4 regions of the Pantoea agglomerans genome follow, and region 1 is predicted to be linked to each of the others. Evidence: predicted binding sites of a transcription regulator. Region 1 holds the regulator's gene; each other region holds the start of a gene.
What was found. Region 1 encodes CRP, which controls carbon source genes, mostly activating them, when cyclic AMP is high. Its sites were predicted from a motif close to ATGTGANNNNNNTCACAT; they were not measured.
Positions count from the first base shown of each region.

Region 2: a site for CRP is predicted at 2,775-2,792, ahead of azuC (stress response protein AzuC). Genes of this name have one in related genera too.
Region 3: a site for CRP is predicted at 1,684-1,701, ahead of garD (galactarate dehydratase). Genes of this name have one in related genera too.
Region 4: a site for CRP is predicted at 2,471-2,488, ahead of yrbN (protein YrbN). Genes of this name have one in related genera too.

Region 1 covers NZ_CP083809.1:301,876-307,362, forward strand. The annotation lists gene LB453_RS03810 (YccS/YhfK family putative transporter) at 1-1,659, opposite strand, end outside; gene crp (cAMP-activated global transcriptional regulator CRP) at 1,718-2,350, opposite strand; gene LB453_RS03820 (OsmC family protein) at 2,652-3,056, shown strand; gene LB453_RS03825 (phosphoribulokinase) at 3,282-4,151, opposite strand; gene LB453_RS03830 (YheU family protein) at 4,213-4,431, opposite strand; gene LB453_RS03835 (hydrolase) at 4,428-5,444, opposite strand.
Region 2 covers NZ_CP083809.1:111,374-116,860, reverse strand. The annotation lists gene LB453_RS02965 (ABC transporter ATP-binding protein) at 1-380, opposite strand, end outside; gene dgcA (N-acetyl-D-Glu racemase DgcA) at 397-1,362, opposite strand; gene dgcN (N-acetyltransferase DgcN) at 1,364-2,371, opposite strand; gene azuC (stress response protein AzuC) at 2,624-2,701, opposite strand; gene mntP (manganese efflux pump MntP) at 2,819-3,394, opposite strand; gene LB453_RS02940 (DUF1158 domain-containing protein) at 3,698-3,940, shown strand; gene mqo (malate dehydrogenase (quinone)) at 4,455-5,487, shown strand, end outside.
Region 3 covers NZ_CP083809.1:3,157,617-3,163,103, forward strand. The annotation lists gene LB453_RS17860 (enolase C-terminal domain-like protein) at 1-9, opposite strand, end outside; gene LB453_RS17865 (MFS transporter) at 19-1,365, opposite strand; gene garD (galactarate dehydratase) at 1,925-3,484, shown strand; gene LB453_RS17875 (flavodoxin) at 3,523-3,969, opposite strand; gene truC (tRNA pseudouridine(65) synthase TruC) at 3,981-4,757, opposite strand; gene LB453_RS17885 (YqcC family protein) at 4,757-5,080, opposite strand.
Region 4 covers NZ_CP083809.1:3,545,466-3,550,952, reverse strand. The annotation lists gene pnp (polyribonucleotide nucleotidyltransferase) at 1-1,373, shown strand, start outside; gene nlpI (lipoprotein NlpI) at 1,505-2,389, shown strand; gene yrbN (protein YrbN) at 2,495-2,551, shown strand; gene LB453_RS19660 (DEAD/DEAH family ATP-dependent RNA helicase) at 2,568-4,478, shown strand; gene LB453_RS19655 (SDR family NAD(P)-dependent oxidoreductase) at 4,550-5,296, opposite strand; gene LB453_RS19650 (AraC family transcriptional regulator) at 5,476-5,487, shown strand, end outside.

The DNA of each region.
Region 1 (5,487 bases):
ATTGTGCGCCTGATTAACCTGCATACGCTGATACGCCAGCTGCTTCGCCTCCTGCTCCGGCCCCAGCAGCATCCGTAGCGCATCCTGATAGGCTTCCAGCGCGTCGTGGGCGTTTTGACGCAGCAGTCCGCTTTGCCACTGCGGCCACAGCCACAGCATGCCGCCGAAGGCGATCAGGCAGCCCATCAGCGTGTCCATCAGGCGCGGCAGTAAAAACTGCGCGCCGTTCAGCGACAGCAGCTGCAGCGAATAGACCGCCGTCACGGTAAAGCCGATCATCGACCAGCCGTAGTATTTGCGCGTTACCAGATAGCTAACCAGCGTTACCGCCAGCATAAACAGCAGCACCAGCGATTCCGGCACCGCGAAGCGCAGCGAGGCGGCGGCGATTACCAGGCCGGCGAAGGTGCCCAGCGCCCGGTGCTGGATGCGCACCCGCGTGGCGCTGTAGCCGTTCTGGCTGACAAACATAATGGTCATCAGGATCCAGTAGGGCTTGGGAATATCGAACAGCATCGCCAGCGCGCTGCCGAACATCAGCATCACGGCGAAGCGCGCGGCGGTGCGCAGCGCGGCGGACTTCAGCGACAGATAGCTGCGCAGCGCGGGCAGCAGCGGCAGGCGGCGCTGGCGGTCGGTCATCAGGTCGCGCTGATAGAGCGGCTTTTGCGTGCGCAGCACGCGCGCGATGCGGCTGAAGTGGTAGTAGCAGAAGTGGCCTACCGGATTATCGGGGTGCTGACGGGCGATCTTCTCCAGCGCGCCGAGCGGCTTCTCCATATCGAAACGGCTCGGCAGCTGGTGATAAAGGATGGCGTCGGCCAGGGCGCGCAGCCGCGCCGAGATAATTTTGGCGTTCCAGCGGATCACCGCTTCCGCATGGCTGCGCTCCACCAGCTTCTGCACCTCTTCCGGCTGGTGCAGGCTGACGGAGATATGCTCCTGCAGGTCGAGCGCCACCTGAAACGCGCGCGTCAGCCGCTTATGGCTGTTGTCGCGGCTGGCGGAGAGCATATGCATCTGCTGATAGCAGGTGTTGATCAGATCGACCGCTTTCTGCTGGCGCGCCAGCAGCGGGGGCAGCGCTTTTTCCGGATCGGTGAGCTGGGTCAGCAGGGTATATTTCGCGTCGCAGTAGTCCGCCAGTTCGCGGTAGATCAGGCTCAGGGTTTCGCGCATCGGCTGCTCTTTCCACAGCCAGAACCAGAACCAGTTAAAGAGCCCGTACCAGAGCGTGCCGCCGATATAGAGCAGCGGGGGCACGTAGATCGGCATGCGGCCAATCAGGCTCAGGGTAAAGATAGCCGCCACCAGCGTGCCGGAGAGCAGGCGGCCGTGAAGCGGGCTGATTTCGCCGGTGACGCCCAGCAGCAGCGGCAGCGCAAAGAGCACGACAGGCAGCGGCACGCCTTTCAGGGTTAACAGCTGGATCAGAAAGCTGCCGAGGGCGAACAGCGAGCCGCCAACGATCAGACGCTTAAAGAAGCGCTTATGGGGCGTATCCAGACCCGCAACGTTGCAGCAGGCGGGCACAAGAGAGAAGAGCAGGCCTTTTTGCAGATCGCCGAACAGCCAGCCGAGCGCCACCGGAATGCAGAGCACCAGCGTCTGCCGCAGGGCATAGTTAACTTCGGGGTGATAGATGATTCGACGCCACATCACTTCACTACAGGCAGTAACGGCGTGACGGTAACATCACGCCGTGAGTGAGAGGAAATCAGCGGGTGCCGTAAACGACAATGGTTTTGCCGTGTGCGGAAATCAGGTTCTGGTCTTCCAACATTTTCAAAATGCGGCCCACGGTTTCGCGTGAGCAACCAACGATTTGGCCAATTTCCTGACGAGTAATTTTGATTTGCATGCCGTCGGGATGCGTCATGGCGTCTGGCTGCTTCGCCAGGTTAAGCAGGGTTTGTGCAATACGTCCGGTCACGTCGAGGAAAGCTAAATTGCCCACTTTTTCCGAGGTAACCTGCAGACGGCGCGCCATCTGCGAAGAGAGACGCATTAAAATATCCGGGTTCACCTGAATAAGCTGACGGAATTTCTTGTAGGAAATTTCCGCTACTTCGCACGCGGTTTTCGCGCGTACCCAGGCGCTACGCTCCTGGCCTTCTTCAAACAGGCCAAGCTCGCCGATAAAATCACCCTGATTCAGGTAAGAGAGGATCATCTCTTTGCCCTCTTCATCTTTGATCAGCACCGCAAGGGAACCTTTCACGATGTAGTAGAGGGTTTCAGCCTTCTCACCCTGATGAATCAGCGTACTTTTGGATGGATATTTGTGAATATGGCAATGGGACAGGAACCATTCGAGTGTAGGGTCTGTTTGCGGTTTGCCGAGAACCATTCGCTATTATCCTCTGTTGTAATCGTGCCCAAAACGCGGGGGGAACTTGTCCCTGCAAGGCGATGAAAGCTTTAAGCGTTTCCCCTAAAGGAGATTATTCGGGCCTTATTTTGCGCCAGGCGCTTGATGTGTCCCGTCTTCGTCCTTAACAGAACGAACTATTTTCAGCACTGTTTGTAGCACAGCTTTTGCCGACTGTCTTCTGTTGTCTCGCTTCAGCAAAGGGGGGATTACTCTGGATTGCTGTTTGCCAGGTGAACGCGTACTCTGGCGGCAAAAGGGCTATTCTTGAGGTGGAAACATGCAGGCAAGAGTGAAGTGGATCGAAGGATTAACCTTTCTCGGCGAGTCGGCGTCAGGGCATCAGATCCTGATGGACGGTAACTCCGGCGATAAAGCGCCAAGTCCAATGGAAATGGTGCTGATGGCGACGGGCGGCTGTAGCGCCATCGATGTGGTTTCCATATTGCAGAAGGGCCGCAACGAGGTAGTGGACTGTGAGGTGAAACTGACCTCGGAGCGTCGTGAAGAGGCGCCGCGCCTGTTTACCCATATCAATCTGCATTTTGTGGTGACCGGCAAGGCGCTGAGCGATAAAGCCGTGGCGCGCGCGGTAGATCTCTCGGCGGAAAAATATTGTTCGGTGGCGTTGATGCTGGGCAAGGGCGTTGAGATTACCCATAGCTATGAAGTGGTCGCGCTGTAAAAAAGCGCACTGTACGTAAGGAGCGGGTGGCAAGGGCCGAAGAGCAAAGCGTCCCGCGCCATGGACAAAAACGCCGGGAGCGTTTTTGAACAACGCAACGCGTTGGCCCGTTTACGGGCGCCCCTCAAGGATGAGGGGCGTATACGCGCGGGCCGAGCTGGCAGGGAGGCCGTTTTTTGCGTCTTTGCGATCGGGCCTTGCTACCCGCGACCGCGCCAGACCTGGTCAGGCGATCTGCTTGCCTTCCATCAGCCGCTGCACCAGCGGCGCCATAATCAGCTCCATCGCCAGACCCATCTTGCCGCCCGGCACCACCAGCGTATTCATATGCGAAATAAACGAGCCCTGCAGCATCGCCAGCAGATAGGGGAAGTCGATATTCTCCAGCCCGCGAAAGTGAATAACCACGAAGCTCTCATCCAGCGACGGAATTTCGCGCGCGGCAAACGGGTTTGAAGTATCAACGGTCGGCACGCGCTGGAAGTTAATATGGGTGCGTGAAAACTGCGGCGTAATGAAGTTGATGTAATCCTCCATCGAGCGCACCACCGAGTCCATCACCGCCTCGCGTGAGTGGCCGCGCTCGCTGGTGTCGCGCACCAGCTTCTGGATCCACTCCAGGTTAACGATCGGCACCACGCCCACCAGCAGGTCGACCTTCTCCGCCACGTTATGCTGCTGCGTCACCACGCCGCCGTGCAGCCCTTCATAAAACAGCACGTCGGTATTTTCCGGCAGCGGCTGCCAGGGCGTAAAGGTGCCGGGCACCTGATTCCAGGGCACGGCTTCGTCGTAGGTGTGCAGATATTTGCGCGACTGCCCTTTGCCCGCGTTGCCGTAGTCGGTAAAGGTCTGCTCCAGCAGGCCGAAGTCGTTGGCCTCCGGGCCGAAATAGCTGATATGGCGTCCTAAATCGCGCGCCTTACGGATCGCCATATCCATTTCTGGCCGCGTATAGCGGTGGAAGCTGTCGCCCTCCAGCTCGGCGGCGTGCAGATTGAGCTGCTGAAAAATTTTACGAAACGCCAGGCTGGTGGTGGTGGTGCCGGCGCCGCTTGAGCCGGTTACCGCAATAATCGGGTGTCGTGCTGACATAAAAAAGCTCCCTGTGAAGTCGGGCGATGAGCATTGTTAACACGAAAAGTGCGTTGGCGCATCAGCCGCGAAATTCGCTGCGCGGCATAATATTGATGGTTTCATGCAGTTCCGACCAGACCAGCACCACGTCGCCGCGCTCCAGCTGGCGGCGCACGTCGGCCACCTTTTGCGCCAGGCTGCGCTCCTGCTCGCCGTAGTCGGTGCCTTCGCGCAGCACAAAGGCTTCAATCAGGTTGGTAAGGGTATCGGGATCGAGCTGTTGCCAGGGAATAATCATGATGAGAGCCACTGTGTAAGCCACTGCGGCACACGCTGCTCGAGCCACATCTGCGGTTGACGCAGCGTGCCACCGACAAAGCCAACGTGTCCGCCATGCGGCGTGAGTTGATAGGTCGTGCTGGCTGAGAGCTGATCCGCCTGCGGGATCACCTCGTCAGTCATAAAAGGATCGTCTTTCGCGTGAATGATCAGCAAGGGCTTGCGCACATTTTTCAGCAGCGGCATGGCGCTGGCGCGACGGTAATAGTCGGCCGCGTCAAGAAAGCCGTGGGCGCGAGCGGTAATGGCGTCGTCGAAGTCGCGCAGGCGACGCAGCGCCCTGAGCTGCGGCAGGTCTACCGGCAGCGTGCCCGGCCAGGCGCGCAGCTTGCGCTCGGCGTTCTTTTTCAGCTGGTCGAGCAGATAGCGCTGATAAAAGCGTGAGAAGCCCTGTTCCAGCTTCAGGCTGCACGGCTCCAGCAGCAGCGGCGCGGAAACGATCACCCCTGCGTCGAGCGGCGCGTCGTCTCCCAGCGCGCCGAGCAGGCAGCCCAGCATATTACCGCCGAGCGACACCCCTACCGCGGCGGTTGGCGCCTCGCCCCAGCGCGTTTTCAGCCAGCGCAGAAAAAAGGCGGCGTCTTCGGTTTCGCCGGAGTGATAGATGCGATGCAGGCGATTCGGCTCGCCGCTGCAGCCGCGAAAGTGCATCACCACGCCGAGCCAGCCGTGGCGCTGACAGGCGTGCATCAGCCCGTGGGCGTAAGGGCTGTGGAAGTTACCCTCCAGACCGTGAAACAACACCACGCGCGGCTTATGGCTCGCCTGCTGCGGATCTTCGCTCCAGGCGAGATCGACAAAGTCGCCGTCCGGCAGGTCGAGGCGCTGCCAGTGCGGACGCAGCAGCAGGCGGCGACGCACCAGCCGCGGCAGCACCGTCTGCAGATGGGGATTGCGCAGGGCGCGCGGCGGCATAAAGCTCGTCGATGCGTCAGGAGTAAAATTCATATCGCCAGCACTTGTCTGATCCATATCACACTGTTAGCTTCGTTAGGCTTGTTGCGAATCTGGGGGT
Region 2 (5,487 bases), 190 kb from region 1:
GGGTTGAGCGAGGTCATCGGCTCCTGAAAAATCATCGCCATCTCCCGTCCGCGCAGCCTGCGCCGCTGCTCATCGCTGAGCCGGCTGAGATCGCGCGTTTCGCCCGTGCGGTCGCGAAAGCGAATCGCGCCGCCGTCGATGCGCGCCGAGGCGGCCAGCAGCCCCATTACCGCCAGCGAGGTGACCGATTTTCCCGATCCGCTCTCGCCGACGACCGCGACAATTTCCCCGGGCTGAATGGCGAAAGAGACATCGTGCAGCGCCTGATGCGAACCGCTGCGCCCGCGAAAGCTGACGCTGAGATGCTCTATCGCCAGCACCGGCGCGCGCGCTGAATCGGCAACGCTGGCGGCGTCAGGCAGGCGAGAAGTGTCCGTCATCGTTGCTCCATATGCGTTACAGCCAGATACGGCCTTGTGAATAGGAAAGGAAGGGCGAACTGTCCGCCGCCAGCCAGATGGGGCCATCCAGATCGACATGTTCTGCCTGCGGGGTAACCAGCAGCGCCGCCTCCATCGCCAGCGAGGAGCCGAGCATGCAGCCGACCATCAGCCGCATCCCCTGCTTTTTCGCCTCGTCAGCCATCGCCAGCGCCTCCGTCAGGCCGCCGCACTTGTCGAGCTTGATATTGATCATCTCGTAGCGATCGCGCAGCGCGGCGATATCGCCGCGCGTGTGGCAGCTTTCATCAGCGCAGAGCGGAATGGGATGGGCGATGCCCGCTAAACCGGCATCCTCGCCCGCCGGCAGCGGCTGTTCGATCATTGCGAGCCGGTAAGGCAGCAGTGAGGCAAACAGCGACGGCAGATCAAGCCCGCTCCAGGCTTCGTTGGCGTCGGCGATCAAGGTGGCGTCAGGCGCGGCGGCGCGGACAGCCGCGACCTTTTCCACAATCGCCTCGCGGTCGAGCTTGATCTTGAGCAGCAGCGCGCCGCGCGCTACCGCGTCCGCCGCCGCGTCGGTCATCTTCTCGACGCTGTCGAGGCTGAGGGTTTCAGCGGTCACCACCGACGGCGGCGCGCTCAGCGCGGCCTGCTGCCACAGGGTTTGCTTCGCCCGCGCGGCGTCCAGCCGCCACAGCGCGCAGTCCAGCGCGTTGCGCGCCGCGCCCGCGTTAAGCTGCGTTTGCAGCGCATGGCGGCTCAGCCCCGCCTCGATCGCCTCTTTCATCGCGTTAAGCTGCGCGTGCACGCTCTCGACGGACTCGTTATAGCGCGGCGTCGGCGTGCATTCGCCGCAGCCGATAAAACCGTCCTGCTCCAGAACGACGCGGATCACCGCCACGGCGGTGCGGGTGCCGCGCGCAATGGCGAATGGCCGCGCCAGCGGCAGCGTCAACACCTCAATCAGCATGCGACGCATCTCAGCCCCGCTCTTTCAGCAGGGCGGCGATCGCATCAATGCCGAAACGCACCGGATCCGTTGCGGGCACGCCAAAGGTGTCGCTGAGCTGCGCGCAGTAGTCGCGCGCCTCTTGTTCGCTGAAGTTAGAGGTGTTGATGGCGAAACCGGCCAGCTGCGGATTGTCGCTGGTCACCTGCGCCGCGCGCAGATTGGCTTCGACGCAGTCCGCCAGGCCCACCATCGGCTGATGAGGCAAATGACGCATATGCGGACGCCCCATCTCATGGCACATCACCAGCCAGTGCGGCTGCGCGCCGTGGATTAATCCCATGCTGACGCCCGCATAGGAGGGGTGGAACAGCGAGCCTTGCCCCTCGACGATATCCCAGTGATCGTCGTCGTTGGCTGGCGAGAGCGCCTCCGCCGCGCCGGCGATAAAATCGGCGATAACCGCGTCGATGGCGATGCCTTCGCCCGCCACCAGGATGCCGGTCTGTCCGGTGGCGCGAAAATCCGCCTTCATGCCCTGCTCGCGCATGGCGGCTTCCAGCGCCAGCGAGGTATACATTTTGCCGACCGAGCAGTCGGTGCCAACGGTCAGCACGCGTTTTCCGCTGCGCTTTTTGCCGCTGCCCACGTTTAGTTTCGGCCGCATATGACGGATATCGAACAGCGCGACGCCGTGCGCCTCCGCCAGCGCCACCAGTTCAGGTTCGTCGGCCAGACGATGATGCAGGCCGCTCGCGACGTTCATCCCTGCTTTAATGGCGGTGGTAATGCTCTCCAGCCAGTGCTGCGGCAGATAGCCGCCGGCGTTGGCGGTGCCGAGCACCAGCGTTTTGGCGCCGCGCGCCTTCGCCGCCGCGATGTCCAGCTCTTCAAGTCCCAGGGTCACGGTACAGCCGGGCAGGCGAATTTCGCCGACGCACTGTTCGGGTCGCCACACCTGAATGCCGCGCGCGGTTTTAGCGGCCAGCGGATCGGTGACGTCGCCGAGAAATAGCAGATAGGGTTGCGGGATAAGCATAATGCGTTCTCTTTCAGACAGGGTGGAAGGTCTGAAAGGCACTATTTCACGGGCGGCGAAGCGGGACGAATGCTTGTTTAGTCGCTGGCTATAACCTGCGGCTATAGCGAAAAGCTGAGCTTATGGCAGAGGCCGAATCGGGTGGTAAAAAGAGGAGGGTGCGCGAAGGCGTAGAAAGAAAAGCGTATGGCGAGGGGGCATCACGGCACGCTAGCGGCCGTGATTGCCTGAGACGGTATAAAGCGTAAAGGATTAGTACATCGCGCCTGGCGGTACATATTTGAAGGTTTCGACGTAAGCGCGGAAAACATATTTTACGAAGCGTTTCATAGGCTACCTGATTCAAAATTTGTTGAAGAAATGCAGAGAAATTATAACTTCCGTGCATTTTTCAGGCAATAAATTTTGAACCAGATCACAAAAACACCCTTAACGGGCGATAACAACTCAGGCGAAGAGATTGAGATGCTCGATCAGAATGGTACAGCCGATAGCGATAAGCACCACGCCGCCGAGCACTTCCGCCCATTTGCCCAGCACCGGCCCGACCAGCCGTCCCACCAGCACGCCGGTGGTCGCCATAATGGTAGTCGCCATGCCGATGGTCAGCGCGGTGGCGATAATATTGACCTGCAGGAAGGCCAGGCCCACGCCCACCGCCAGCGCGTCCAGGCTGGTGGCGACCGCCGTGGTCGCCAGCACCATAAAGCCATGACGCTGCGGCGCTTCGCACGCTTCTGCCGTCGCCGTCTGGCGAAAACCTTCCATCATCATGCGTCCGCCCAGGAACGACAGCAGAATAAAAGCGACCCAGTGATCCCAGGCCATTACATAACGGCTGGCGGCGAGGCCGGCAGCCCAGCCGATCAGCGGCGTCAGCGCTTCAATCGCGCCAAAAATCAGACCGGTGCGCAGCGCTTCTTTAAATCCGGGACGATGCAGCGCCGCGCCTTTGCTGAGCGCAGCGGCAAAAGCATCCATCGACATGCCGAAGGCAAGGATCAGAGTTGCGATAAAAGTCATAATGGCTAGTGTCAGGGTAAAAAGCGTTCAGACGCCTGCTTTTTGCCGCAATAAAGGTTCAGTCTGGTAAAAGTGCGCGCAGTCTAGCACGCATCCCGCCTGATAAAAAGACAAGGAAATCATGGATTTAAATATAGCAAAGGCTATAACTTTTATCTTTCGCTATCTTTTGCCGCTAAGTTAATGGTCCTTAAGCCTTTTCTCAGAGCCAGACGCGCGGCCTGAAGGCGTGGCCGCGGCGGGGATTGAACCCCGGCGGAGATTGCCGGAAAATAGCCGCGCTGACTAATGCGGAACCTGCTGATGAAAAACCCTTTTGAATCCCTGATTATCCCCGGCGGCATCTTGCTGCTCGGCTTTCTCTCTGCGCTGCTGCTGCCTGCGCCCAATTTTGGACTGACGATGGCCAGAAGCCTGACCCAGCGTCTGCACCTGCAGGATATCAACCAGCTCTATACCCTGATCTTCTGCGTCTGGTTCCTGCTGCTGGGCGCGGTGGAGTTTTATGCGATCCGCTTTATCTATCGCCGCTGGTTTCGCACCTGATCCTGTTGCCTGTCGCTGCGGCTGTCGGCCCGGCGCGGGCAGATTGAAATCACAAAAATGTAACATTACTTTTACAGAATCGGCTGAAAAAGGCCGCCTCGTGAAAAATCCTTTATCGATCCCTTTTTGTCTAATCTTTTAAAATCAGCGCCTTATAAAATAAGGCGATTTTTCCCTCTCTCCCTGCCATGCACCGTCATCGTGCATTTCCGCAACATCATATTCGGTTAACCCGCTGAGTTTTCGATAAAAAATTCCTTATGCACGTCGAGCCGGGATGATTAATTCTTATGCTGAATCATTTCTGCATTTAAAAAATAAACAAATGTTTAATTCAGAGGCGAGAATGTTATATTCAACAGATAAAGCATAACGTGCAGTTAACCTGCAGCCCGCTTAAACGAACCTGAGTCTTAACCTTTGAGAAATAGCGCAACGCGCTCCCAAGAAGCGCGGCTATTTCGCCTGCGAACCTGTTGAGCATCAGGTCAACAGAGAGAGGAGATGTCGCCTCATGAGCAAAACAGCTGTAAACCTTACGCTCGCAACGAGCGCCGTTGGCACGGGAAAACCGCAGATGTCCGAGCGTAAAGACGTTGATGTGCTGCTGATTGGCGCAGGCGTAATGAGCGCGACGCTAGGCGCCTGGCTACAGGAGCTGGAGCCGGACTGGGCCATTGAAATGGTCGAGCGTCTCGATAACGTGGCGGAAGAGTCCTCTAACGGCTGGAACAATGCCGGGACCGGCCATGCCGCGCTGGCGGAGCTGAACTATACGCCGTTAAAGGCGGATGGCAGCATCGATATCAGCAAAGCGCTGGCAATTAATGAATCCTTCCAGGTTTCCCGTCAGTTCCTGGCCTGGCAGGTGCAGAAGGGACGTCTCCACTCGCCTGAACGTTTTATTAACAGCACGCCACATATGAGTTTTGTCTGGGGCGATGAGAATGTGGCTTTCCTGCGCAAACGCTATCAGGCGCTGCAGAAAAGCACGCTGTTCCGCGGTATGGCCTACTCCGAAGATCCACAGCAGATTGCCGAATGGATCCCGCTGGTGATGAAAGGCCGCGACCGCCGCCAGAAAGTTGCGGCGACCTGGACGGAGATGGGCACCGACGTCAATTTCGGCGAAGTGACGCGTCAGCTGATCGCCTCGCTGGAGAAACATCCCGGCTTCCGCCTGCGTCTGCGTCAGGAAGTGCGCGACCTCAAGCGCCTGAGCGACGGCCGCTGGCAGGTTACCCTGCATTCGCTGGCAACGGGCGAGAGCCGCCTGCTAACGGCGAAAAACGTCTTTATCGGCGCGGGCGGCGCGGCGCTGCCGCTGCTGCAGAAGAGCGGCATCCCGGAGGTCAACGGCTACGCCGGTTTCCCGGTCGGCGGCTCGTTCCTGGTGACCGAGAACCCGGACGTGGTGCGTCAGCATATGGCGAAGGTCTATGGCAAAGCCTCGGTCGGCGCGCCGCCGATGTCGGTGCCGCACGTCGATACCCGCGTGCTGGACGGCAAAAGAGTGCTGCTGTTTGGCCCGTTCGCCACCTTCTCCA
Region 3 (5,487 bases), 1.2 Mb from region 1:
CGTAGACATACTTTCTCCTTATCCGCGCGGTTTCAGTTCGATACGTTTGATATCGCCTGCAATCACCAGGAAGCTGAACGCGGCGACGAACGCATGGATGCCGACATAGATCAGCGCCCCTTCAAACGAGCCGCTGCTGGCGATGATATAGCCGATAGCGATAGGCGTAACGATGCCGGATAAGTTGCCGAACATATTGAACAGGCCGCCGCTCAGGCCGCTGATCTCTTTCGGCGCGGTGTCCGCCATTACCGCCCAGCCCAGCGCGCCGATGCCTTTGCCGAAGAAGGCGAGCGCCATAAAGAACACCACCACCCATTCGGTATCGCTGTAGTTACACATCACCATGCTGATCGAGAGCAGCATGCCGAGCACGATAGGCGTTTTGCGCGCAATATTGAGCGAGCCGGTTTTCCGCATCAGGTAATCGGAAATAACGCCGCCCAGCACCCCGCCGAGGAAGCCGCACACCGCCGGAATCGAGGCGATCATCCCCGCTTTCAGAATCGACATGCCGCGCGCCTGCACCAGATAGACCGGAAACCAGGTGATAAAGAAATAGGTGAGCGCGTTGACGCAGTACTGGCCGAGATAGATACCCAGCATCATGCGCGAGGAGAGTAGCTGTCTGATCTGGAACCACTTCTCATCCCAGCTCACTTTCTGCTGCGTCTTTTTCGCGTCCATATTGATCAGCGCGCCGCCCTGCTCCATATACTCCAGCTCGGCTTTGTTCACGCCGGGATGGTCGTTTGGATCGTGGATCACTTTCAGCCAGATAAAGCTGAGAATGATGCCGAGACCGCCCATAAACCAGAACACGTGCGCCCAGCCCACTTCGGCCACCAGCCAGCCCATAATCGGCGCAAAAATAACCGTGGCGAAATATTGCGCGGAGTTGAAAATCGCCACCGCGGTGCCGCGCTCCTGCGCCGGGAACCAGGCGGCAACGATGCGGCTGTTGCCGGGAAACGAAGGGGCCTCGGCCAGGCCGACCATAAAGCGCAGCAGAAACAGCGAAACGACAATGCCGAAGCCGCTGAAGATATCGACAAAGCCCTGCAGCAGCGTAAAGAGCGACCAGGTAAAGATGCTCCAGAAGTAGACGCGTTTAGAGCCGAAGCGGTCCAGCAGCCAGCCGCCCGGGATCTGGCCGATAACATAGGCCCAGGAGAACGCCGAGAAGATATAGCCGAGTCCCACCGAGTCCAGGCCGATATCTTTCGACATGGCGGAGCCGGCGATGGAAATGGTGGCGCGGTCGCCGTAGTTGAACGAGGTGACGATAAACAACATCACCACGATCCAGTAGCGGGCGTTGGTGCGCTTCTGCACCGCTTCCGCCGTCTGGCTGTAACTATTCATGATGCACTCCTGAAATATAGCGTTCGCTACATTCGCTCTGACTGCATACACATCGCGTTGGGTATCAGAGAGAAGTCGGGTTAAACACGGCGATTTTTTATAGGGGCAAACCGATAGTGCGTCGTGACGAATAACCTAACGTCGAATAACGAAAGCCAGTATAGGAATGACAACAGGCGGAGGCACTGGAAGAACGCCTGACAATTAAGCCTCTGGGACACGCATTGTCTGGCAGTTGCACAGCCGACTGCGGCGCGCCTCACGGAACCCGCTTTTTTCAGCCAGTAATGGCGATTTATTAAGCAGCGGCGGACGCCTTTGTGAGACTCTTCACTTGCTTTTGGAGAAGCGAACCAAAAAGCAGCGTAAATGCGCGCAAATGCCGGTCAGTTGCACAATGCGGGCGACAACCGGGGTTCATATACTAAGGCTGGCAAATCTGATGTGCGTCATGAAGAACGATAATGCGCCGCCACGTACGGCGCGCCCGGCTGCTGACAAAGCCTGCTCGGGCACGGGATTAATCATTATTCGCGTATGCATGACTGGAAGGTGAGCGATGAACCGAATTCTGAATGAGCCGCCGCTCTGTATCAAAGTCCATGAAGATGACAATGTCGCTATCGTGGTCAATAGCCAGGGCCTGCCGGCAGGCACCACCTTTCCCGATGGGCTGACGCTGACGGAACATGTTCCGCAAGGGCATAAAGTCGCCCTCGCCGCGATTCCGCAGGGGGCGGCCATCCTCCGCTATGGCGAAACGATCGGCTATGCGCTGCGCGATATCGCCCAGGGGAGCTGGATCGACGAGTCGCTGGTTATGCTGCCTGAAGCGCCGCCGCTCGCCAGCCTGCCGCTGGCGACCAACGTGCCGCCCGAGCTGCCGCCGCTGGAGGGCTACACCTTTGAAGGCTACCGCAACGCGGACGGCAGCGTCGGCACGCGCAACCTGCTCGGCATTACCACCAGCGTACACTGCGTGGCGGGCGTGGTGGACTACGTGGTGCAGATTATCGAACGCGACCTGCTGCCGAACTATCCGAACGTCGATGGCGTCGTGGCGCTAAACCACCTGTACGGCTGCGGCGTGGCGATTAACGCGCCGGCGGCGGTGGTGCCGATTCGCACTATTCATAACCTGGCGCTGAACGCTAACTTCGGCGGCGAAATCATGGTAGTGAGCCTCGGCTGCGAGAAGCTGCAGCCGGATCGTCTGCTGACCGGCACCCCCGACGTGCAGGCGATTTCACTCGACGAAAGCGATATTGTGCGCCTGCAGGATGAGCGCCATATCGGCTTCGGCGCGATGGTGGAGGAGATCCTCAGCGTGGCGAAAAGGCACCTTGAGCGACTCAACCGCCGCCAGCGTGAAACCTGTCCCGCCTCCGCGCTGATCGTCGGCACGCAGTGCGGCGGCAGCGACGCCTTTTCCGGCGTCACCGCCAATCCCGCCGTGGGCTTCGCCTCCGATCTGCTGGTGCGCTGCGGCGCGACGGTGATGTTTTCCGAAGTGACAGAAGTGCGCGACGCTATCCATCTGCTGACGCCGCGCGTTATTAATGAAGAGGTCGGCAGGCGGCTGCTGGAGGAGATGGCGTGGTATGACGACTATCTCGATCAGGGCCAGACTGACCGCAGCGCCAACCCCTCGCCCGGCAATAAAAAAGGCGGGCTGGCGAACGTGGTGGAAAAAGCGCTGGGATCGATCGCCAAATCGGGCCGCAGCGCGATTGTCGAAGTGCTGTCGCCCGGCCAGCGGCCGACGCGGCGCGGCCTGATCTACGCCGCTACTCCCGCCAGCGATTTCGTCTGCGGCACGCAGCAGATGGCGTCGGGGATTACGCTGCAGGTCTTTACCACCGGACGCGGCACCCCTTACGGACTGGCGGCGATTCCGGTGATCAAGATGGCGACGCGCAACGCGCTGGCCGATCGCTGGCACGATTTAATGGATATTAACGCCGGCACTATCGCCACGGGAGAAGAGACCATTGAGCAGGTCGGCTGGCGGCTCTTTCACTTGATACTGGACATCGCCAGCGGCCGCCAGCAAACCTGGTCAGATCGCTGGGGCATTCGCAACCAGCTGGCGGTGTTCAATCCGGCGCCGGTGACCTGACAGCGAGGCGCGCTGCGCTGCGGCGGGGCGCGGTTAACTCAAAGCTGTTTTCCCCAGGCTTCAACCCAGGGCGACGTGACCGTCTCCGGCTCAGGATCTTCGGTAGCGTCCACCAGCAGCACCTCGCCGACGCGCTGCGCGTGCTGCTCCTGCAACAGCGCGTCAAAGGTTTTGCCCGCGCCGCAAAAGTGGTCGTAGCTGCTGTCGCCCAGCGCGATCACGCCGTAACGCAGCGTCGGCTGATAGCCCAGCTTATCTTTCACGTCGTGATAGAGCGCGGCGATATTGTCCGGGAAATTGCCCTGCCCGGTGGTCGAGGTGATCACCAGCGCGACATCGCTGCTGTAGCCCTGCCACTGCGCTAAGGTCGGATCGTCATAAACCGCCACGTCGTGCCCCTGCGCCTGTAAAATCGGCTGCGCCTCTTCCGCCACCAGCAGCGCGTTACCGTATACCGTACCTACAAAAATGCCAATCTTCGCCATGTGCCTGCTCCTTAAGCTGAGCTGCTATCCTCGCCTGCCGCGTCGGCAAACTCAAGTCCTGCGGCGGCGAACGCCGCCTGCCAGCCAAACGCGTCGGCCAGCCCGCGCCATATCCCGTCCAGGCCGGCGCGGATCACCAGCGGTTCGCCGGTCACCGGGTGCGTCAGCGCCAGGCTGCTGGCGTGCAGCATCAGGCGGTCGGCACCGAAATGCTGCGCCGCGCCGCGATTCTGCCGCAGATCGCCGTGGGTGGTATCGCCGATAATCGGGTGGCGCAGGTGCGCCATATGGCGGCGCAGCTGGTGCTTGCGGCCCGTGCGCGGCGAGAGCTGCATCAGGCTGTAGCGCGCGCTCGGATAGCGCCCGATAGCCACCGGCATCTCCGCCCAGGCGAGCGCCTGATAGTCGGTCACCGCCGGCTGCGGCGCACGCGCTTCCGTGGCGAATTTATCGGCGATCTTGTCCAGCTCCTCTACCAGCGGGTAGTCGAGCGTGCCGCTCTCCTGCAGCCAGCCGCGCGTTACCGCGTGATAGGTTTTCTGCATCTGATGATGCTCAAACTGCTGCGACAGCAGGCGCCCCACTTCGCTGGAGAGGCCCATCAGCAGCACGCCCGAGGTCGGGCGATCGAGGCGATGCGCGGTAAAGACGTGCTGGCCTATCTGATCGCGCACCGTCTGCATGACCACCACTTTTTCTTTGCGATCCAGCCAGCTGCGATGCACCAGCCAGCCGGCGGGCTTGTTGACCGCCACCAGCCACTCATCCTGATAGATAATCTCCAGCATCAGGCGCGATCGTCCATAAACAGCGCATCGAGCTGCGTCAGGCTATGCAGGATCGGCCCATGGCCCGGCGTAGCAGCGGTCAGCGCGACTTCAAAATAGGGGGCGATAGCGAAATTTTGCGGCAGCGGCTGCTGCGCGGCAATAAGCGCCCGCATGCGCGGGATAAGAACCCACTGCAGCCACTCAAGCGGCTCCAGCGTGTCGAGACAGAAAGGCTGGCTGCTGGCGAGCGCGCTGGCGGACGGGGGCGTCTCCTGCCAGTGATGGTGATCGCGCAGCAGCGCTTCAAGCTGCTCCAGCCGTTGTAACAGTAAAAGGGTCATACGCCACCTCCAGCGAGCGGTAAATTGGGGCGGCAAGCATACCACCGCCGAACGCGCGCGCAAAAAAAGGGAGCACTGTTAAAACAGTGCTCCCGGTTCGTTTGCAGCTTTCCCGCTACTTTGATGCTCCCTGCTCATCCGTGACAACTTTTCCTGCGCGCTATCCTGCGCTTATCATCCCGATAATTCCTTTGGCTTCCGGGCCCACCGCGCATCATGTGCGGCTCTCGTTCTCCTTCCTGGAGGTGTCCCTGACTCTTTCCTGAGTGTCCTGCTTCATCCTGAAGCCTTCCGTGTGACGTAAACTCCGTTACGTTCCCGCCTCCTGGCATGACGTATCCTGACGCTATCTTCAATCCTCTGGCTTCCTGCCAACTGCTGACTATTCTGTCAGAGGCGGCTGAATA
Region 4 (5,487 bases), 840 kb from region 1:
GCGACGCTTACCGCATCACCGACAAGCAGGAGCGTTACACTCAGGTTGGCGTCATCAAAGATGAAACCATCGCTGCGCTGCTGGCTGAAGACGAGACGCTGGACGACGCTGAAATCGGCGATATCGTACACAGTCTGGAAAAGAACGTGGTGCGTACCCGTATCCTGAACGGCGAACCGCGTATCGATGGCCGTGAAAAAGATATGATCCGTGGTCTGGACGTGCGCACCGGCGTACTGCCGCGCACGCACGGCTCGGCGCTGTTCACCCGTGGCGAAACGCAGGCGCTGGTCGCCGCGACGCTGGGTACCGCGCGCGACGCACAGAACCTGGATGAGCTGATGGGCGAACGTACCGACAGCTTCCTGTTCCACTACAACTTCCCTCCGTACTCGGTAGGTGAAACCGGTATGGTCGGCTCGCCGAAGCGTCGTGAAATTGGTCACGGCCGTCTGGCGAAGCGCGGCGTGCTGGCCGTGATGCCGAAGCAGGAAGAGTTCCCGTACACCGTGCGCGTTGTCTCTGAAATCACCGAGTCCAACGGCTCTTCTTCTATGGCTTCCGTGTGCGGTGCTTCACTGGCGCTGATGGATGCTGGCGTGCCGATCAAAGCGGCCGTTGCAGGCATCGCGATGGGCCTGGTGAAAGAAGATGAGAAGTTTGTCGTGCTCTCCGATATCCTCGGCGACGAAGATCACCTCGGCGACATGGACTTCAAAGTAGCCGGTAGCCGTGAAGGTATCACCGCGCTGCAGATGGACATCAAAATCGAAGGCATCACCCGCGAAATCATGCAGGTTGCGCTGAATCAGGCTAAAGGTGCGCGTCTGCACATCCTGGGCGTGATGGAGCAGGCAATCAGCACGCCGCGTAAAGAAATCTCTGAGTTCGCGCCGCGCATTTACACCATCAAGATCAATTCAGACAAGATCAAAGATGTGATCGGTAAAGGCGGTTCCGTGATCCGCGCGCTGACCGAAGAGACCGGCACCACCATCGAGATCGAAGACGACGGCACCGTGAAAATCGCGGCGACCGACGGTCTGAAGGCGAAAGAGGCGATTCGTCGCATCGAAGAGATTACTGCCGAGATCGAAGTGGGCCGTATCTACAGCGGTAAAGTGACCCGTATCGTCGACTTCGGCGCCTTCGTCGCCATTGGCGGCGGCAAGGAAGGTCTGGTACACATTTCTCAGATCGCCGACAAGCGCGTAGAGAAAGTGACCGACTACCTGCAGATGGGTCAGGAAGTGCCGGTTAAGGTGCTGGAAGTGGATCGTCAGGGCCGCGTCCGTCTGAGCATCAAAGAAGCGACAGAGTCTAAGCCGCAGGGCGAAGAAGCTGCCGTGACCAGCGCACCAGACGCAGAGTAATTCCCTGTTTGCCTCTCCTTATCCCATCGCGGATGGGAGAGGCGTTTGTGTCATCGCGAGGGCGGGAATCCTTGTGCACAGCAGGCGGATAACAGGAGCGTTGTCCTAATGTTTGTATTCGGGAGTGGGAAATGAAGCCTTTTTTGCGCTGGTGTTTTGTTGCGACAGCTATCACGCTGGCAGGATGCAGCAACTCCAATTGGCGTAAGAACGAAGTTCTTGCAGTACCTCTACAGCCCACACTGCAGCAGGAAGTGATTCTGGCGCGCATGGAACAAATTCTTGCCAGTCGCGCCCTTACCGATGATGAACGCGCACAGCTGTTATATGAGCGCGGAGTGTTGTATGATAGTCTCGGTCTGAGAGCACTGGCGCGGAACGATTTCTCGCAAGCGCTGTCTATAAGACCAGATATGCCGGAAGTGTTTAACTATCTCGGCATATATTTAACGCAGGCAGGCAACTTTGATGCTGCCTATGAAGCGTTTGATTCTGTACTTGAGCTTGATCCAACTTACAATTATGCGCATTTAAACCGTGGTATCGCCCTCTATTACGGCGGTCGATACAAGTTAGCGCAAGATGATCTGCTGGCGTTTTATCAAGACGATCCCAACGATCCTTTCCGCAGCCTGTGGCTCTATCTCGATGAACGCGAGATGGACGCTGATAAGGCGAAAGTTGCGCTGCAGCAGCGTTACGACAAAGCGGCCCGTGATCAATGGGGATGGAACATTGTCGAATTCTACCTTGGCGACATCAGTGAAAGCACGCTGATGGAACGTCTCAAGGCAGACGCAACGGATAACACCTCGCTCGCTGAACATCTCAGTGAAACCAACTTCTATTTAGGTAAGCACTACCTAAGTCTGGGGGAGAAGGACAACGCGAAAGCGCTGTTCAAACTGGCGGTGGCCAACAACGTCAATAACTTTGTTGAACACCGATACGCATTGTTGGAACTGGCGCAACTCGGCCAGACACAAGACGATTTATCAGAATCTGACCAGCAATAGCTGACGAACTTTTATTGCCTGAAGTACCCGTTAAGTCATCATCTTCCGGGATGAGGGCCTTTCTGTTCGTCAAAACTTCTAATTTGAGCCGGTTCACACTTTTTGATGAAAATGACTGAAAATTTTCACGACGAGTTATGTAGACTGGCCGCCGCAATCTAAGAGGCACGTGTACTACATGACTGATATTCAAACCACTTTTGCTGACCTGGGCCTGAACGCCGACATCCTCGAATCACTGAACGGCATGGGCTACGTTAAGCCTTCTCCGATCCAGGCTGAGTGTATTCCTCACCTGCTGGCGGGCCGCGATGTACTGGGTATGGCGCAGACCGGTAGTGGTAAAACTGCAGCGTTCTCGCTGCCGCTGTTAAACAACATCGATCCTGCTCTTCGCGCACCGCAGATCCTGGTGCTGGCGCCGACCCGCGAGCTGGCGGTTCAGGTTGCTGAAGCGATGACTGAATTCTCTAAACATATGCGTGGCGTCAACGTCGTGGCCCTTTACGGCGGCCAGCGTTATGACGTGCAGCTGCGCGCGCTGCGTCAGGGCCCGCAAATTGTGGTGGGCACCCCGGGTCGTCTGCTCGACCACCTGAAACGCGGTACGCTGGATCTCTCTAACCTGCGTGGCCTGGTGCTCGACGAAGCTGACGAAATGCTGCGTATGGGCTTCATCGAAGACGTTGAAACCATCATGGCGCAGATCCCGGAAGGTCATCAGACCGCGCTGTTCTCCGCGACCATGCCGGAAGCGATCCGTCGCATCACCAAACGTTTCATGAAAGATCCGCAGGAAGTGCGTATCCAGTCCAGCGTCACCACGCGCCCGGACATCAGCCAGTCTTACTGGACCGCGTACGGTCGTAAAACCGACGCGCTGGTGCGTTTCCTTGAAGCGGAAAATTTTGATGCCGCTATCATCTTCGTGCGCACCAAAAACGCCACGCTGGAAGTGGCTGAAGCGCTGGAGCGCAACGGCTATAACAGCGCCGCGCTGAACGGCGACATGAACCAGGCGCTGCGTGAGCAGACGCTGGAGCGTCTGAAAGATGGCCGTCTCGATATCCTGATCGCCACCGACGTTGCTGCGCGTGGTCTGGACGTTGAGCGTATCAGCCTGGTCGTTAACTACGACATCCCGCTGGATGCCGAGTCTTACGTTCACCGTATCGGTCGTACCGGCCGCGCCGGTCGTGCTGGTCGCGCGCTGCTGTTCGTCGAGAACCGCGAGCGTCGTCTGCTGCGCAACATCGAGCGCACCATGAAGCTGACCATTCCAGAAGTGGAACTGCCGAACGCCGAACTGCTGAGCAAGCGTCGTCTGGAGAAATTCGCCGCGCGCGTACAGCAGCAGCTGGAAAGCAGCGATCTCGACCAGTATCGCGCTCTGCTGGAGAAACTCTCTCCGCAGGAAGAGCTGGATATGGAAACGCTGGCTGCCGCGCTGCTGAAAATGGCGCAGGGCGAACGTCCGCTGATCGTACAGCCGGATGCGCCGCGTCCGCAGCGTCGCGAGTACCGCGATCGCGACGACCGTCGTGATGACCGCCGCTCACCGCGTGAAGCGCGTGACAACCGCGAAGGCGGCGATCGTCCGCGTCGTGAACGTCGCGACGTCGGCGAAATGGAGCTGTACCGCATTGAGGTGGGCCGTGATGACGGCGTTGAAGTACGTCACATCGTCGGCGCTATCGCCAACGAAGGCGACATCAGCAGCCGTTACATCGGCAACATCAAGCTGTTCGGCACCCACTCGACCATCGAGCTGCCGAAAGGCATGCCGGGCGATATCCTGCAGCACTTCACCCGTACGCGTATTCTCAATAAGCCGATGAATATGCAGCTGCTGGGCGATGCGCAGCCGCAGAGCGAAGGGCGCGGCGAACGTCGCGGCGGCCGTGATTTCGGCGGCGAGCGCCGTGGCGGCGGCAACCGTGAAGGTGGTCGCGAAGGCGGACGTCGTTTCTCTTCCGAGCGTCGTGAAGGCGGTCGTGAAGGCGGACGTAGCAGCTTCAGCCGTGAAGGCAGCCGCGGTCCGCGTCGCGAAGAGGGCGCTGCTGCAGCGCCGCGTCGTCGCGAGTTCTGATAATCAGCCTGGCTGATTGATAAAAAGGGAAGCCTTCGGGCTTCCCTTTTTTTTTACCTTTCTTTCTCTTCTCAGGCACCACCAGCTATCAGAACGCGCTCGCCGCTGATATAGGCGGCCTCCTCTGAGGCGAGAAACAGCGCCACCTGCGCCACATCTTCCGGCAGCCCGAAGCGCCCCAGCGGCGTCGCCGCCAGCAGCTGCGCCTTAAGCTGCGGATTGAGCTTTTTGGCCGCCAGCAGCCCTTCCGTCATAATAATACCCGGCGCCAGCGCGTTGACGCGGATATTGCGCGGGCCCAGCTCGCGCGCCAGCCCCTGCGTCAGCGTATCGATAGCGCCTTTGGTGGCCGCCCAGAGTACCGAACCCGGCGTGCTCTGCTGGCTGTTCAGCGCGCTGAGATTGATAATGCAGCCGCCGCGCGCAGGAAAGCGCCGCGCCGCCTGCTGGCAAACCAGCAGCGTGCCGAGCAGGTTCACGTTAATCTGCTGCTGCATCTCCAGCAGGCTCAGGGCGCCAAACTCGCCGTGATGAAACTGGCCGGCGTTATTGACCACAATATCGGGCGTGCCGAAGTGCGCCTCTGCGGTTTCAAACAGCCGCTCGACGTCTGTTTCGCGCGAGATATCCGCCTGCACCGCCAGCCCTTCGCTGCCCAGCGTGTGAATATCGCTCACCACATCCACCGCGCCTGGCTCATCCTGGCGATAGTTGACCACCACGCGCGCGCCAGCCGCGCCAAATGCCGTAGCGATGGCCGCGCCAATGCCCTTTGAGGCGCCCGTCACCAGCGCAATTTTTCCATCAAGTGCTTTCATCTTGTCTCTCCACCTGAGTATCGCGTTTGCAAAATATGCGCTTTCAGGCTGATTGTGCGGTAGCGCAATCCTGCAAGTCTCTTGCACGATCCTGCAAATCTGGCGGCCAGGCGGCTGCGTTCGTTGCGGGTTCAGGTAACATGTTCGCCAGCATTTATTCGCGAAGAAGGAGGGAGAATATGGCGGAACCG